3 regions of the Oerskovia sp. Root22 genome follow, and region 1 is predicted to be linked to each of the others. Evidence: riboswitches for the same ligand, from Rfam matches in the RefSeq annotation. Region 1 holds a riboswitch; each other region holds the start of a gene.
The links. A riboswitch is a leader RNA that binds a small molecule or an ion and turns the genes downstream of it on or off. The one in region 1 is predicted to bind S-adenosylmethionine.
Positions count from the first base shown of each region.

Region 2: it holds a riboswitch for S-adenosylmethionine, as region 1 does, so the genes downstream of both, ASE15_RS17370 (rhodanese-like domain-containing protein) here and ASE15_RS11060 (LLM class flavin-dependent oxidoreductase) in region 1, are expected to answer to the same signal.
Region 3: it holds a riboswitch for S-adenosylmethionine, as region 1 does, so the genes downstream of both, ASE15_RS16160 (nucleotidyltransferase domain-containing protein) here and ASE15_RS11060 (LLM class flavin-dependent oxidoreductase) in region 1, are expected to answer to the same signal.

Region 1 is NZ_LMIL01000009.1:124,002-128,204, forward strand. Features, by position in the region: gene proB (glutamate 5-kinase) at 19-1,161, shown strand; SAM riboswitch class IV at 1,326-1,436, shown strand; gene ASE15_RS11060 (LLM class flavin-dependent oxidoreductase) at 1,525-2,631, shown strand; gene ASE15_RS11065 (ABC transporter permease) at 2,650-3,702, shown strand; gene ASE15_RS11070 (ABC transporter permease) at 3,699-4,203, shown strand, end outside.
Region 2 is NZ_LMIL01000011.1:445,385-449,587, reverse strand. Features, by position in the region: gene ASE15_RS17380 (aminotransferase class V-fold PLP-dependent enzyme) at 1-862, opposite strand, end outside; SAM riboswitch class IV at 903-1,017, opposite strand; gene ASE15_RS17375 (phosphotransferase enzyme family protein) at 1,116-2,054, opposite strand; SAM riboswitch class I at 2,131-2,223, shown strand; gene ASE15_RS17370 (rhodanese-like domain-containing protein) at 2,230-2,694, shown strand; gene ASE15_RS17365 (O-succinylhomoserine sulfhydrylase) at 2,718-3,977, shown strand; gene ASE15_RS17360 (LLM class flavin-dependent oxidoreductase) at 4,102-4,203, shown strand, end outside.
Region 3 is NZ_LMIL01000011.1:155,113-159,315, reverse strand. Features, by position in the region: gene ASE15_RS16170 (hypothetical protein) at 1-813, shown strand, start outside; gene ASE15_RS16165 (chitinase) at 904-1,557, shown strand; gene ASE15_RS16160 (nucleotidyltransferase domain-containing protein) at 1,705-2,352, opposite strand; SAM riboswitch class IV at 2,653-2,772, opposite strand; gene ASE15_RS16155 (LacI family DNA-binding transcriptional regulator) at 2,901-3,935, opposite strand; gene ASE15_RS16150 (carbohydrate ABC transporter permease) at 4,070-4,203, opposite strand, start outside.

The sequences.
Region 1 (4,203 bases):
GCGCGCGATGATGTCCCGGTGAATGCGCTCTCCGCACGCTCCCAGGTCGCCACGGCCCACCGGGTCGTCGTCAAGATCGGCTCCTCCTCGCTCACCGGACCGGACGGGCACCTCAGCGTCCCGGCCCTGCACGCGCTCGTCGACGTCATCGCCGCGCGGCACGCCGCGGGCGGGCAGGTCGTGCTCGTGACCTCGGGGGCGATCGCGGCGGGGATCGGTCCGCTCGGCCTCAGCGCCCGACCACGCGACCTCGCCACGGCCCAGGCCGCGGCCTCGGTGGGCCAGGGCCTCCTGGTCGCCCGGTACGCCCAGGCGTTCGCCGAGTACGGCATCCGCGTGGGGCAGGTCCTCCTCACGGCCGAGGACACCATCCGCCGCGGGCACTACCGCAACGCGCAGCGCTCGCTCGAGCGGCTCCTCGACCTGGGCGTCGTGCCCGTCGTCAACGAGAACGACGCGGTCGCGACCGACGAGATCCGCTTCGGCGACAACGACCGCCTCGCGGCGCTCGTCTCGCACCTGGTCCGCGCCGACGTCATGGTGCTGCTGACCGACGTCGACGGGCTCTACGACGGCCCGCCCTCGCGCCCCGGCACCCAACGCATCCGCGAGGTCCGCTCGCCGCTCGACCTCGAGGGCATCGAGGTCACGGGGCGCGGCAGCTCGGTCGGGACGGGCGGCATGCTCACCAAGCTCGAGTCCGTGCGCATCGCGACCGGCTCGGGCATCCCGGTCGTGCTGACCAAGGCCGCGAACGCCGAGGGCGCGCTCGCCGGGCGCGAGGTCGGGACCTGGTTCGCCGTGACGGGCAAGCGCACCACGCGCCGACGCCTGTGGCTCGCGCACGCCGCGCGCACGCGGGGGCGCCTCGAGCTCGACGAGGGGGCCGTGACCGCGGTCCTGGGCGGGCGGGCCTCGCTGCTGCCCGCGGGCGTGGTCGGGGTCACGGGCGACTTCGACGCGGGCGACCCCGTCGAGCTCGTCGCGCCCGACGGGCGCGTGATCGCGCGCGGCCTCGTGGCCTTCGACTCGACCGACATCCCCGACCTCCTCGGCCGCTCGACGCACGAGCTGCGCGACAAGCTCGGCGAGGGCTACGACCGCGAGGTCGTGCACCGCGACGACCTGGTGCTCGTGGGGCGCAGGCGCAAGGCGTCCTGAGGGCGGCTCGCGGCTGCAGCGCGGAGGCGGCGCTCGGTCCCACGACGGGGCCCGGAGACCTGGAACGGTCTCCGGGCCCCGTCTCTCGTTTGCGTTGTCTCATGGAGTGGGACGCCGCTCTCACTCCTTGACTGCACGGCGCCGGGAGGCTTTCCTGTGCGGCAGGTGAAGAGCGCCAGCGCCAAGACCCGGCTCGCTGGCCAGCAACCCTTCGATGTGACGGGGTGCTCCGGGCAGGACCTGACCGCGCCGACAGGTCGCGGTAAGCACACGACGTGACGAACGACCCCCGTCCACGGGTTCCTGTGGCGTGCCCGGGGACGGGCGGGACCCGCACGTCGTCCGACCGAAGGACGCACCATCGTGAGCCAGAGCACCCCGGCGATCTCCTCGCTGGCCTTCCTCACCCCCGGGAACTTCCCGGACGACGACCCCGCCAGCGGTCTCGAGGCGACGCTGCGGCTGTTCGAGCGCGCCGAGGCCTGGGGGTTCGACGGAGCGTGGGTCCGCCAGCGGCACCTCGAGCACGGGATCTCGTCGGCGACCGTCTTCCTCGCTGCGGCGTCCCAACGCACGAGCACGATCGAGCTGGGGACAGGCGTCATCCCGATCGGGTACGAGAGCCCGTTCCGCCTCGGGGAGGACCTCTCGACCGCCGACGTCCTCGCGCAGGGGCGCCTCCAGGTGGGCCTGAGCGCGGGCCGTCCGCCGCACGCCGACCTGATCGGTGACCTGGTCTTCGACGGGGACTGGGAGTCCCACGACTTCTCGCACGCACGCATCGAGCGGCTCGCGGCCAACCTGTCGGGCGGTTTCATCGGCGACGAGGACACCGTGGTGCACTCGCCCGGGAACGTCCAGCGGCCCCGGCTGCAGCCGCACAGCCCGGGGCTCGTCGACCGCCTCTGGTACGGCGCCGGCTCGCGCCGCTCGACCGAGTGGGCCGCGCGCAACGGGCTCAACCTCCTGACCGGCAACATCGTGGCAGGCGAGGAGTCGGACGACTTCGTCACCGCCCAGCTCGCGAACCTCGTCGCCTACCGCGCGGGGCGCGGCGACGCGCGGACCACGCGGGTCGCGCTCGGGCGGGTCATCGTGCCGACCGACTGCGCCGACGCCTCGTCGCGCCGACGCTACCGAGCCTTCGAGGAGTCGCGCCGAGCCCGGACCCTCGCCCCGCAGGGCGAGCGCCGGACGCTCTTCGCGCCCGATCTCGTGGGGCCCAGCGAGGAGATCCTCGAGCGGCTCGTGGCGGACGCCGTCGTGGGCGAGGTCAGCGAGCTGCGCCTCGAGCTGCCCTACGAGCTCAGCGACGAGGAGTACGAGCAGATCCTGCACGACGTCGCGACTCTCGTCGCCCCGGCCCTCGGCTGGACGCCGGCCACGGACCGTGCGGGAACGGCCGGCTCGACGGTGCCGGGATCGCCGCCCGTCGAGCGGACCGCCGCCGCCGTCGCCGTCGGCGCCTGACGGAGGGGGAGAACCACCATGGGACGCTATCTCGCGACGCGACTGGCCCAGGCGGTCGGCGTGCTCTGGGCCGCCTACACGGTGTCCTTCATCGTGCTCTACGCCCTGCCCGGCGACCCGGCCCAGCTCATGGCCGGGGCCGACGCCAACGACATCACCCCCGAGCAGCTCGACGCGCTCCGTGCCGAGCACGGTCTGGACCGCCCGCTCGTGGTCCAGTACTTCTCCCAGCTCGCCGGGCTGTTCCGCGGGGACCTCGGTCAGTCGATCAGCACGGGGCGCCCCGCTGCGGACCTCATCGTCGAGGCGATCCCACCGACCGTGCAGATCGCCGCGGCCGGTCTGCTGCTCGCGGTGGTGCTCGGCGGAGGGCTGGCCGTCGCGGCCACCTACACACGGTTCCGCGGTCTCGGGCAGCTGCTCCTCGGGCTGCCGCCCCTCGGGGTCGCGATCCCCGCCTTCTGGTTCGGCCTCCTGCTCATCCAGTGGTTCTCCTTCACCCTGCCGATCTTCCCCGCGATGGGGAACAAGGGGTTCGCCTCGATCGTCCTGCCCGCGATCACGCTCGCCGTGCCCACCGGGGCGACGATCGCCCAGCTGTTGTCCAAGAGCCTGGCCACCACGCTGCGGGAGCCGTACATCGACGCGGTGTGGGCCAAGGGAGCCGGTCGCCCGAGGGTCTTCTTCTCGCACGCCCTGCGCAACGCCGCGCTGCCCGCACTGACGATGACCGGCCTGATCGTCGGCCAGCTGCTCTCCGGCACGGTCGTCACCGAGACGGTGTTCTCCCGACCGGGACTCGGCCGCGTGACCGCGTCCGCGGTGCAGACCCAGGACATCCCGGTCGTGCAGGGCATCGTGATCTTCGCCGCCGTCGTGTTCGTCGTGTCCAACCTGCTCGTCGACCTGGCCTACCCGTTGCTCGATCCCCGCGTGGTGACGGGACGTCGCCGAGGCGCGACCACGCCTGGGGCGACGCCCGGGGGAGGGGCCGCCGCCCCCGAGGACCAGACCGTACCCACCAGATCGTCGACCCCCGAGGTCGCCGTCCTTCACGGAGGTGCAGCATGACCGACACCGCCCTCGCCCCGCACGAGCAGAGCGTCCTGCCGGAGGCCGATGCCGTCGACGGCACCACGCCCGGTCTTCGGCGGCCCTCGTCCGCGGACCTGCCGCCCGGCCGCGTCCGTGGCCTCTCGAGCCTCGTGGCGGGCCTGGGCTTCGTGGTCCGGCGGCCCGGTCTGCTCGCGGCCGTGGTCTGGATCGTCGTCGTCCTGGTGGCCGCCTTCGCCCCGACGCTGCTCGCGCACTCCGACCCGCTGACCGGGGTGCCGGCCGACAAGCTCCAGCCGCCGTCGGCCGAGCACTGGTTCGGGACCGACCAGCTCGGCCGCGACCTCTACTCCCGGGTGGTTCACGGCACAGCGCTCACGCTCCAGGCCTCGCTCATCGCGGTCGGCCTCGGGCTCGTCGTCGGCTCGACGCTGGGCCTGCTCGCGGGGTTCTTCGGCTCCTGGGTCGACGACGCCGTCATGCGGGTCGCCGACGTCCTGCTCGCGATCCCGAGCCTGC
Region 2 (4,203 bases), on a different contig from region 1:
CGATCACGTTGGGCGACCCGGCCTCGTGCCGCGCCGGGGCGCTCTGCCACGTGGTGCCGTCGAGCGTCACGTTGCGCACCGCGCCGCCCCCGGCGAGGTAGGGCGTGCCGGCGTCGAGCCAGTCACGGCGCCCCACGAGCGCGCCCGCACCGAACGGCGCGTAGGTCTTGTGGCCCGAGAACGCGACGTAGTCCACGTCGCTCGCGGCGAGCGAGACGCCCCGGTGCGGGACGAGCTGGGCGCCGTCGAGCAGGACCCGCGCTCCGGCGTCGTGCGCCGCGGCGACGACCTCGGCGAGCGGCAGCGACTCGCCCGTGACGTTCGAGGCCCCCGTGATCGCGACGAGCGCGTACGGGAAGCGCGACAGCTCTGCGCGCAGCCCGGACAGGGTCTCGGCGACCGTCGCACCGCCGACCAGGACCGTGGCCCCGCCCGTGCGCTGCCACGGCAGGAGGTTCGCGTGGTGCTCGACGTCCAGCACGAGCACACGGCCCGGCGAACCGTCGGCCTGGGCCGGGACGCAGCCCGCGAGCAGGTTGAGCGAGTCCGTGGTGTTGCGCGTGACGATCGTGACGTCGTCCTCGCGGGCGCCGACGAACGCGCCGATGGTCTGGCGCGCGGCCTCGTAGAGCGCGGTCGACACCTGAGACAGGTAGCCCGCGCCGCGGTGCACGCTCGCGTAGAGCGGCAGGACCTCGTTGACGCGGTCGGCCACGACCTGCAGCGCCGGGGCCGACGCCGCGACGTCGAGGTTGGCGTACGGGACGCTGCGCCCGTCGACGAGGGGGACCAGGGTGTCGCTGCCCACGACGGGCAGCACGGCACACGAGGTAGGGGCTTCGATGACTGCGTGTGCGCTCATGGCACGTCCTCCGGTGGTCGTCGGAGTTCGCCCTGCGGCCCCTCCGCGCTTGCCCCCCTCCTTGTAGAGAGGGACCTGGTCGTCACCCGGGGCACCCCGCCGCGGAGGAGGGTTGCCGGCCAGCAAACCGGGGTTTTGCGCTGGCACTCATGACCTGGTGTCAAGGATGGGCGAGGCCCGCAGAGCGTGTCAACCGGTGGGCACGGCGTCTCGGATGGTGGGCAGAGGGTGCCTGTCAGGCGGTCGAGCCCGCTCAGCGAGGCGACGCGTCCGCGAGCGCCTGAATGTGTCGCGCGTCGGCCCGGTACATGGCCGCGTGCTCCCGGAAGTCGTCCCGCCCGGTCGCTGACGCCCGCTCGTCGGTGAAGGCCGCGAGCTCGTCGAGCCGCGCGACCACGACGGTCAGGACCTCGCGACGCGAGAAGGGCAGCCCGTAGGCCGCGACTAGCGCGTCGAGGCGCGCGAGAGGATCCAGGCGCCCGACGACGTCGGCTCCCTCCCCGTCCCCGGCGTCCGCCACGAGGGGCACGAGCCGGTAGCCGAGGTAAGCCAGGTCCCAGATCCGGGGGCCGGGGCTCGCGGTATCGAAGTCGATGAGCCCGACGACGACCCCGTCGCGAAAGACCAGGTTGTACGGGGCGAAGTCGTTGTGGCACACGACCTCGACCGGCTCGCGCGCCGGGAGCTGCCAGGTCGGGGCGGCGGCGGGTGCGGGGACGGCGGCAGCGCCGTCGACGACGGAGCCCCCGGGGAGCCCGCTGTCGGCCGTGGCGGCGAGGAACCCGATGCTCGCGTCGTGCACGCGCCGCAGCAGCGCGCCCGCGTCACGGAGCACCGACTCGTCCCAGACCCACAGGGGAAGGGGATAGTTCGCGACGTCGCCCGGGAGATAGGACAGGACCTCGCGCCCCTGCTCGTCGGTCCCCAGCGGCTCGGGCACCTCGGTGATGCCGTGCGCGCGCAGGTGGCGCAGGAGCGCGTGGACGGTCGGCGTCCAGGGCCCGGCGGTCCGGCGGACCGTGTCGCCGCTCCGCACGACGGTCGAGGAGTTGCCCCCGGTCAGGACCTCCTCGGGCGGGCTCTGGTCACGACCGCCTGCCGTGAGGTAGAGGGCTTGCGTCGAGGTAGAGGCCCCGAGCCCGCTGTCTCGACGGGAATCCTCTACCTCGTGGCGGCGCGCAGGGTGCTCCATGCGCAGCAACCTATCCCCTGCCCACCCTGCGAGACACCCGTTTCACTCCGTGGGCACGGTGACGTACGATCCGACGCAACCATCCAGAGCGGCTGAGTGACTTGGCACGATGACGCCGCAGCAACCCCCCGGTGACGGGCGAGGGTGCTACCGCCACGACCGATGGAGGATCACCATGAGTGCCCCCGACCGCGCGACCGCTGCACCGGTCCCCGACGCCCGGCCCGCCGACGGCTACGCCGGCGACATCACTCCCCAGCAGGCATGGGGCCTGCTCCAGAGCGCCCCGGGCGCCGTCCTCGTCGACGTCCGCACCGACGCCGAGTGGCGCTTCGTCGGCGTCCCCGACCTGTCCTCGACGGGCCGCGAGCCGGTCCTGACCCAGTGGGTCACGGTCGAGGGCCGGCCCAACCCGTCGTTCGTCACGGACCTCGCCGCGGCCGGCGTGACACCCGAGACCCCCGTCGTGTTCCTGTGCCGCTCGGGAGCCCGTTCGATCGGCGCGGCCAAGGCCGCGACCGCCGCCGGCCTGGGCCCCGCGTACAACGTCCTCGAGGGCTTCGAGGGAGCGCTCGACGGCGCCGGTCACCGTGGTTCCGACGGCTGGCGCGCAGCGGGCCTCCCCTGGAAGCAGTCGTGAGCGCCGCGACCGGGGACGGCGTCCTGCGCATTCCCGCCGGGGTCCCGGGCGGCTCGGGCCGCGGCCCGCTGCCCCGCTCGGTGCGGCCCGACACCCTCGCGGTGCGCGGCGGCCACGCCCGCTCGAACTTCGAGGAGACGAGCGAGGCGCTCTTCCTCACGCAGGGCTACGTCTACGGGAGCGCCGCCGAGGCAGAGGCCGCCTTCGCGGGCGAGGTCGACCGCTTCATCTACTCGCGCTACGGCAACCCGACCGTGCACACGTTCGAGGAGCGGTTGCGACTCATCGAGGGCGCCGAGGCCTGCTACGCCACGGCGTCGGGCATGTCCGCGGTCTTCACGTCGCTCGCGGCCCTGGTCGGTTCCGGGTCGCGCATCGTCGCGGCCCGCGCCCTGTTCGGCTCGTCGCTCGTGATCTTCGACGAGATCTTCGCCAAGTGGGGCGTGCGCACCGACTACGTCGACGGTCACGTGCTGTCGCAGTGGGAGGAAGCGCTGTCGACCCCTGCGGACGTCGTCTTCTTCGAGACCCCGTCCAACCCCATGCAGGACGTGATCGACGTGCGCCGCGTGAGCGACCTCGCGCACGCGGCGGGGGCCGTCGTCGTGCTCGACAACGTGTTCGCGACCCCCGTGCTGCAGAAGCCGCTCGAGCTCGGTGCGGACGTCGTCGTGTACTCGGCGACCAAGCACATCGACGGGCAGGGGCGCGTGCTCGGCGGCGCGATCCTGGGCTCCGAGGAGTACGTCAAGGGCCCGGTCCAGACCTTCATCCGCAACACCGGGCCCTCGCTCAGCGCGTTCAACGCGTGGGTCCTGGTCAAGGGCCTCGAGACCCTGTCGGTGCGCGTCAAGGCCCAGAACGCCGCAGCGCTCCAGGTCGCGACCGCGCTCGAGGAGCTGCCCGGCATCACGGCCGTGCGCTACCCGTTCCTCGCCTCGCACCCCCAGGTCGAGCTCGCCAAGGCCCAGCAGAGCGGCGGCGGGACGGTCGTGACGTTCAACCTCGACGTGCCCGGCGCCGACGACCCGGGCACGGACGCCGAGCTCCTCAAGAAGCGCACGTTCCAGTTCCTCGACGCCCTGCAGATCGTGGACATCTCCAACAACCTGGGCGACGCCAAGTCCCTCATCACGCACCCCGCGACCACGACGCACCGCAAGCTGGGCGCGGAGGGCCGTGCCGCCGTCGGGATCGCGGAGACGACCGTGCGCCTGTCGATCGGCCTCGAGGACCCGCTCGACCTGATCGAGGACGTCGAGCAGGCGCTCGCCGCGCGCTGAGCCGCCCGCCGCACCGCTGCGTGCGGAGTACTCGTCGTGAGACCGGCCGGACGGCGACGAGTACTCCGCACCCGGTAGCAGCGGGCAGGAATACCCTGACCGCCTCCCGGGGTTGGACCTGGCGATGACTATCTCGCCGCGCCTCTCCGTCCTCGACCTCGTCCCCGTCCGTTCGGGACAGTCCAGCTCCCAGGCCATCGCCGCGTCCCTGGACCTCGTGCGCCTC
Region 3 (4,203 bases), on a different contig from region 1:
AACCCGGCGTTCCTCCTGCTCACGGCGTCGTTCGACGGCGGCTCGTGGGGGCTGGCCGCCGGGTGGCTCGTCGGGCTCGTCGCGGTCGGCACCCTGGGCCTCACGAGCCGCCACGACCCGGCCTCGCTCCCGGCCACGCGTCGCGCGCGCAAGCCGTTGCGGGCCCGCGCCTACCCGACGGTGCTCGTCGCGGGCGGCGTGGGGGCGCTCGTCTGGGCGAGCGTCGGCGCATCAGGGTCGTGGCTCGTGTGGCACCGCAGCGCGCGCGGTCCGGTCGACCTGCTGGCTGAGGTGACCTCGGGGGCGATGGCCTGGCGCTTCACGGCCGGCCGGACCGTGGTCGAGCCGCTCGAGGTCGGTCTGGCGGTGCTCGTGGGACTCGTCGTCGCCGGGGGCACGTGGCTCGCGACCCGGCGCCTGCCGCCGCGCGCGAGCCGCTGGAGCCTGGTGCTCGCGGTCTGGTTCGTCACGATCGCGGCGTCGTCGGTGGCTGCGGCGTCGCGTTCGGTCACGGCCTTCGCGGTGGGCGAGCTGCGTTCGACGACGCTCAACCTGGCGTTGTCCTCGGTCCAGGCGAGCCTCTTCTGGCCCCTCGTCCTCGGCTGGTCGGCAGGGCTCGTCGCGGCCCTCGTCTACCGCGCGACGGGTGGCGAGCCGACCGGGGTGCCGGCCGCCGATCCGGCCGGGAGCACCTCGGTCGAGGGGCGCGTGGAGCCGGTGGGCACAGCCGGCACGATCGGCGCGACGCCCGGTGATGACCTCCCCCGGAGCACCCTGCACACCGATGCCGAGGAGCCCGCACCCGTCCCCTAGGGTGACCGCGGAGACGCCGTCCGGCCGTCGCGGCTCGTCGTCGAGCCGCGACCCAGCGGCCGGCCGGGATCAGTGACGAGAGGGTGGCTCATGGCTGAGACAGGTTCGACGAGCGGCATCACGACGGGCTTCGTGGTGACGGAGGCGCAGTTCGAGGAGATGTTCCCGGACCGCAACCCGTTCTACACGTACGAGGGCCTGGTCGCGGCGACCGCGGCGTACCCGGAGTTCGCGACGTCGGGCGGGCCGGTGGTCGCGGCCCGCGAAGCTGCGGCGTTCCTCGCGAACGTGAGCCACGAGAGCACGGGTCTGCTGCACGTGAGCGAGCTCAACACCGCCGTGTACTCGCACTACTGCGACCCGTCGCAGCCGTACGGGTGCCCCGCGGGCCAGTCCGCGTACTACGGCAAAGGGCCCATCCAGCTCTCGTGGAACTTCAACTACAAGGCCGCGGGTGACGCCCTGGGCATCGACCTGCTGAACAACCCGTACCTGGTCGAGACCGACGCGACCGTCGCCTGGAAGACCGCGCTCTGGTACTGGAACACGCAGCCGGGCGAGGGCACCATGACGTGCCACGAGGCGATCGTCGGGGACCACGGCTTCCGCGAGACGATCCGCGCGATCAACGGCCCGCTCGAGTGCGACGGCGGCAACCCACGCCAGGTCGCGAACCGGGTCGCGCTGTTCCGCCGATACGCCGAGCTCCTGGGCACCACGACGGGCGAAAACCTGACCTGCTGAGGTCCGTTGCCCGACGGCGGAGCGCGCCCTCCGCCGTCGGGCGCGGTTTTGCGCGGCGCGGGCGGGTGCGGGGCGGCGCGGGCGGGTGCGGAGCGGGCCCGTGCGCAGGCGCGCGGGGACGCGGCGGCTGCGCCGGCCCGTCGGCAGTCAGTCGGGGAGGACGACGAGGGTCAGGTGCTCGTGCACGGGTGGCCCGAGCACCTGCTCGGCGTCGTGCGCCCACCGCTCGAGGGCCCCGGGGCGGTCGCGCTCGGCGTCGAGCCACGCGATCGTGCGGAGGTGGACGTCCACGTCGTTGCCGGACCAGGCTCCCGCGTCGCGGCGCAGCTGGTCGGTGAGCTCGTGGGCGATCCAGGCCGGAAGGTCGTCGGGGACGACGACGAGGAGGTCCAGGTCGTCGGCCGCGGTGCCGTCGCCGCGAGCGGCCGACCCGACGACAGCGACGCCGATCGACCGGCGACGGCCGTCGTCCCGCACGACCTGATGAAGCAGCTCGTCGATGCGTCGGCGCAGCTCGCACCAGGGATGCAGCGCGTCGAAGAGCGCCTCGATCGCGGGCCAGCACAGGTGGTCGCGGTTGACCCGGAAGTAGTTCGTCGACCCGATGGTCCGCCGCTGGATGATCCCTTGCCGTTCGAGCCGCCCGAGAGCGCGACGGACCCCTTCCGACGATCCGGTGTGCGCGACGCGATGCACCTGCCCACCCGTGAGCTCGCCCTGACGGTTCCAGAGCGCACGCAGGACGGGCCCCTCGAGCCCGGGCACGACCGCCGAGACCGGGCTGCTCCAGTCCATCCGCTCCCCCTGAGTCCTGATCTCCTCCACGAGGACCCGGGGGGGGAGGGTGTGTTTTCTCTGTAGCCACCACAATTGTTGTGGCTACAGAGAAAACACACCCTCCCCTCCCCCGGTTCGGCGTCGTCGCCCGACCGTCCGAACGCCTCACGGACAGGATGACGGCTCAGGACAGCACGCGGAGCGAAGGCCAGTGATCTGTGGACAACGCGCTCACCGCAGGCAGTCGGCGGCCTGAGCCCACCGGGCCGCAGCGGCGGCCTCAGGGCAAGGGTCGAGGCCACGATGAACGCGACCTCGACCTCGCACTTCCCGAAGGCCCGGATGCCGGGTCGGGCGGGTCTTCCTCAGAGGCACCGTGCGCGGGAACGCGGTTGCCGGACCGGCACGCGGAGGGCGTATCGCCGGTCACTCGTGACCGATGCCCACCCTGCCAGACGGGACACACAAGGACAAATCACCCCGGCGCGCCACGGCGCACCCCTGTGCCCGAGCGCCTCGGTGCCCGTCGCGCACGACCGCGACTGGCCGGGCGAGGCCGAACCTCCCTAGGCCGAGTCCCGCACCACGAGCGACGTCGGCAGCGTGATGGCCGCAGGCTCCTGGCCCTCCACGACCTCGAGCAGCAGCCGCACCATCTCGGCGCTGATGCGCTCGAAAGGCTGCCGCATGGTCGTCAGCGCCGGGTGGAGCGACGCCGCGACCCCCGAGTCGTCGAACCCGCCCACGGCCACGTCCCCGGGCACGCTCCGCCCCGTGGCCTGGAGCGCGACGAGCGCCCCCGCCGCCATGAGGTCCGACGCCACGAACACGGCGTCGAGGTCAGGGCGCCGCTCGAGCAGCTCGGCCATCGCGAGCCGGCCCCGCTCGCGCGAGTAGTCGCCGTGCGCGACGAGCGACTCGTCGAACCGGTCGCCCAGCGCGTCGCGGTACCCGTCGAGGCGCAGCGTCCCGCCCGGGGTGTCGAGCGGACCCGTGATCGTCGCGATGCGCGTGCGCCCCGAGTCGAGCAGGTGCTGCGTCATGGTGCGCGCCCCGGCCCGGTCGTCGGCCGCGACGTACCCGACGCGCCCCTCGTACCCGAGCGGGACACCGCAGGCGACCGTCGGGACCTTCTGCTTGAGCAGCTCGGCCAGCATCGGGTTGCCCTGGTGCGAGCTGATGAGCAGGACGCCGTCGACGTGCCCCGCCGCGACGTACCCACCGATGCGGCGACGCTCCTCGGGGGTCCCCGCGACCATGAGCAGCAGCGGCATCTCGCGCTTCGCGAGCTCCTCGGCCGCGCCCCGCAGCAGGATCGAGAAGTTGGGGTCCTCGAACAGCAGGTGCTGCGGCTCGGTCAACAGGAACGCGATCGAGTTCGACCGCCCCGTCACGAGGCTGCGCGCGTGCTGGTTCGCGGCGTACCCCGTGGTCCGGATCGCCTCGTTGACCGCCGCGAGGGCATCAGGAGAGACCCAGTGGCCACCGTTGATCACGCGGGACACGGTCCCGCGCGAGACGCCCGCGACGTCCGCGACGTCGCGGATCGTGGGGCGACGCTTCGCCCCGTTGCCCGACGCCGCCGCCCGCCTCTCGCGCACGGGTCCGGCGCCCGCCCCCGCACCCGGGGAGGTGCCGCGCGCGGCTTCGCGACCGTCCTCGCGCACGGCGTCGACGGGCTGGGGTACGACGTCGTTCCCGGACTGCTCCACGACACGTGAGTCTAGGGACATCCTCAGGCCTTGACCGCGCCGGCGGCGAGGTCGACCTGCCAGTAGCGCTGCAGCAGGAGGAACAGGGCCACGAGCGGGACGATCGACAGCAGCGCGCCCGTGATCACGAGCGTGTACAGCGCGGGCTGCGACGCCC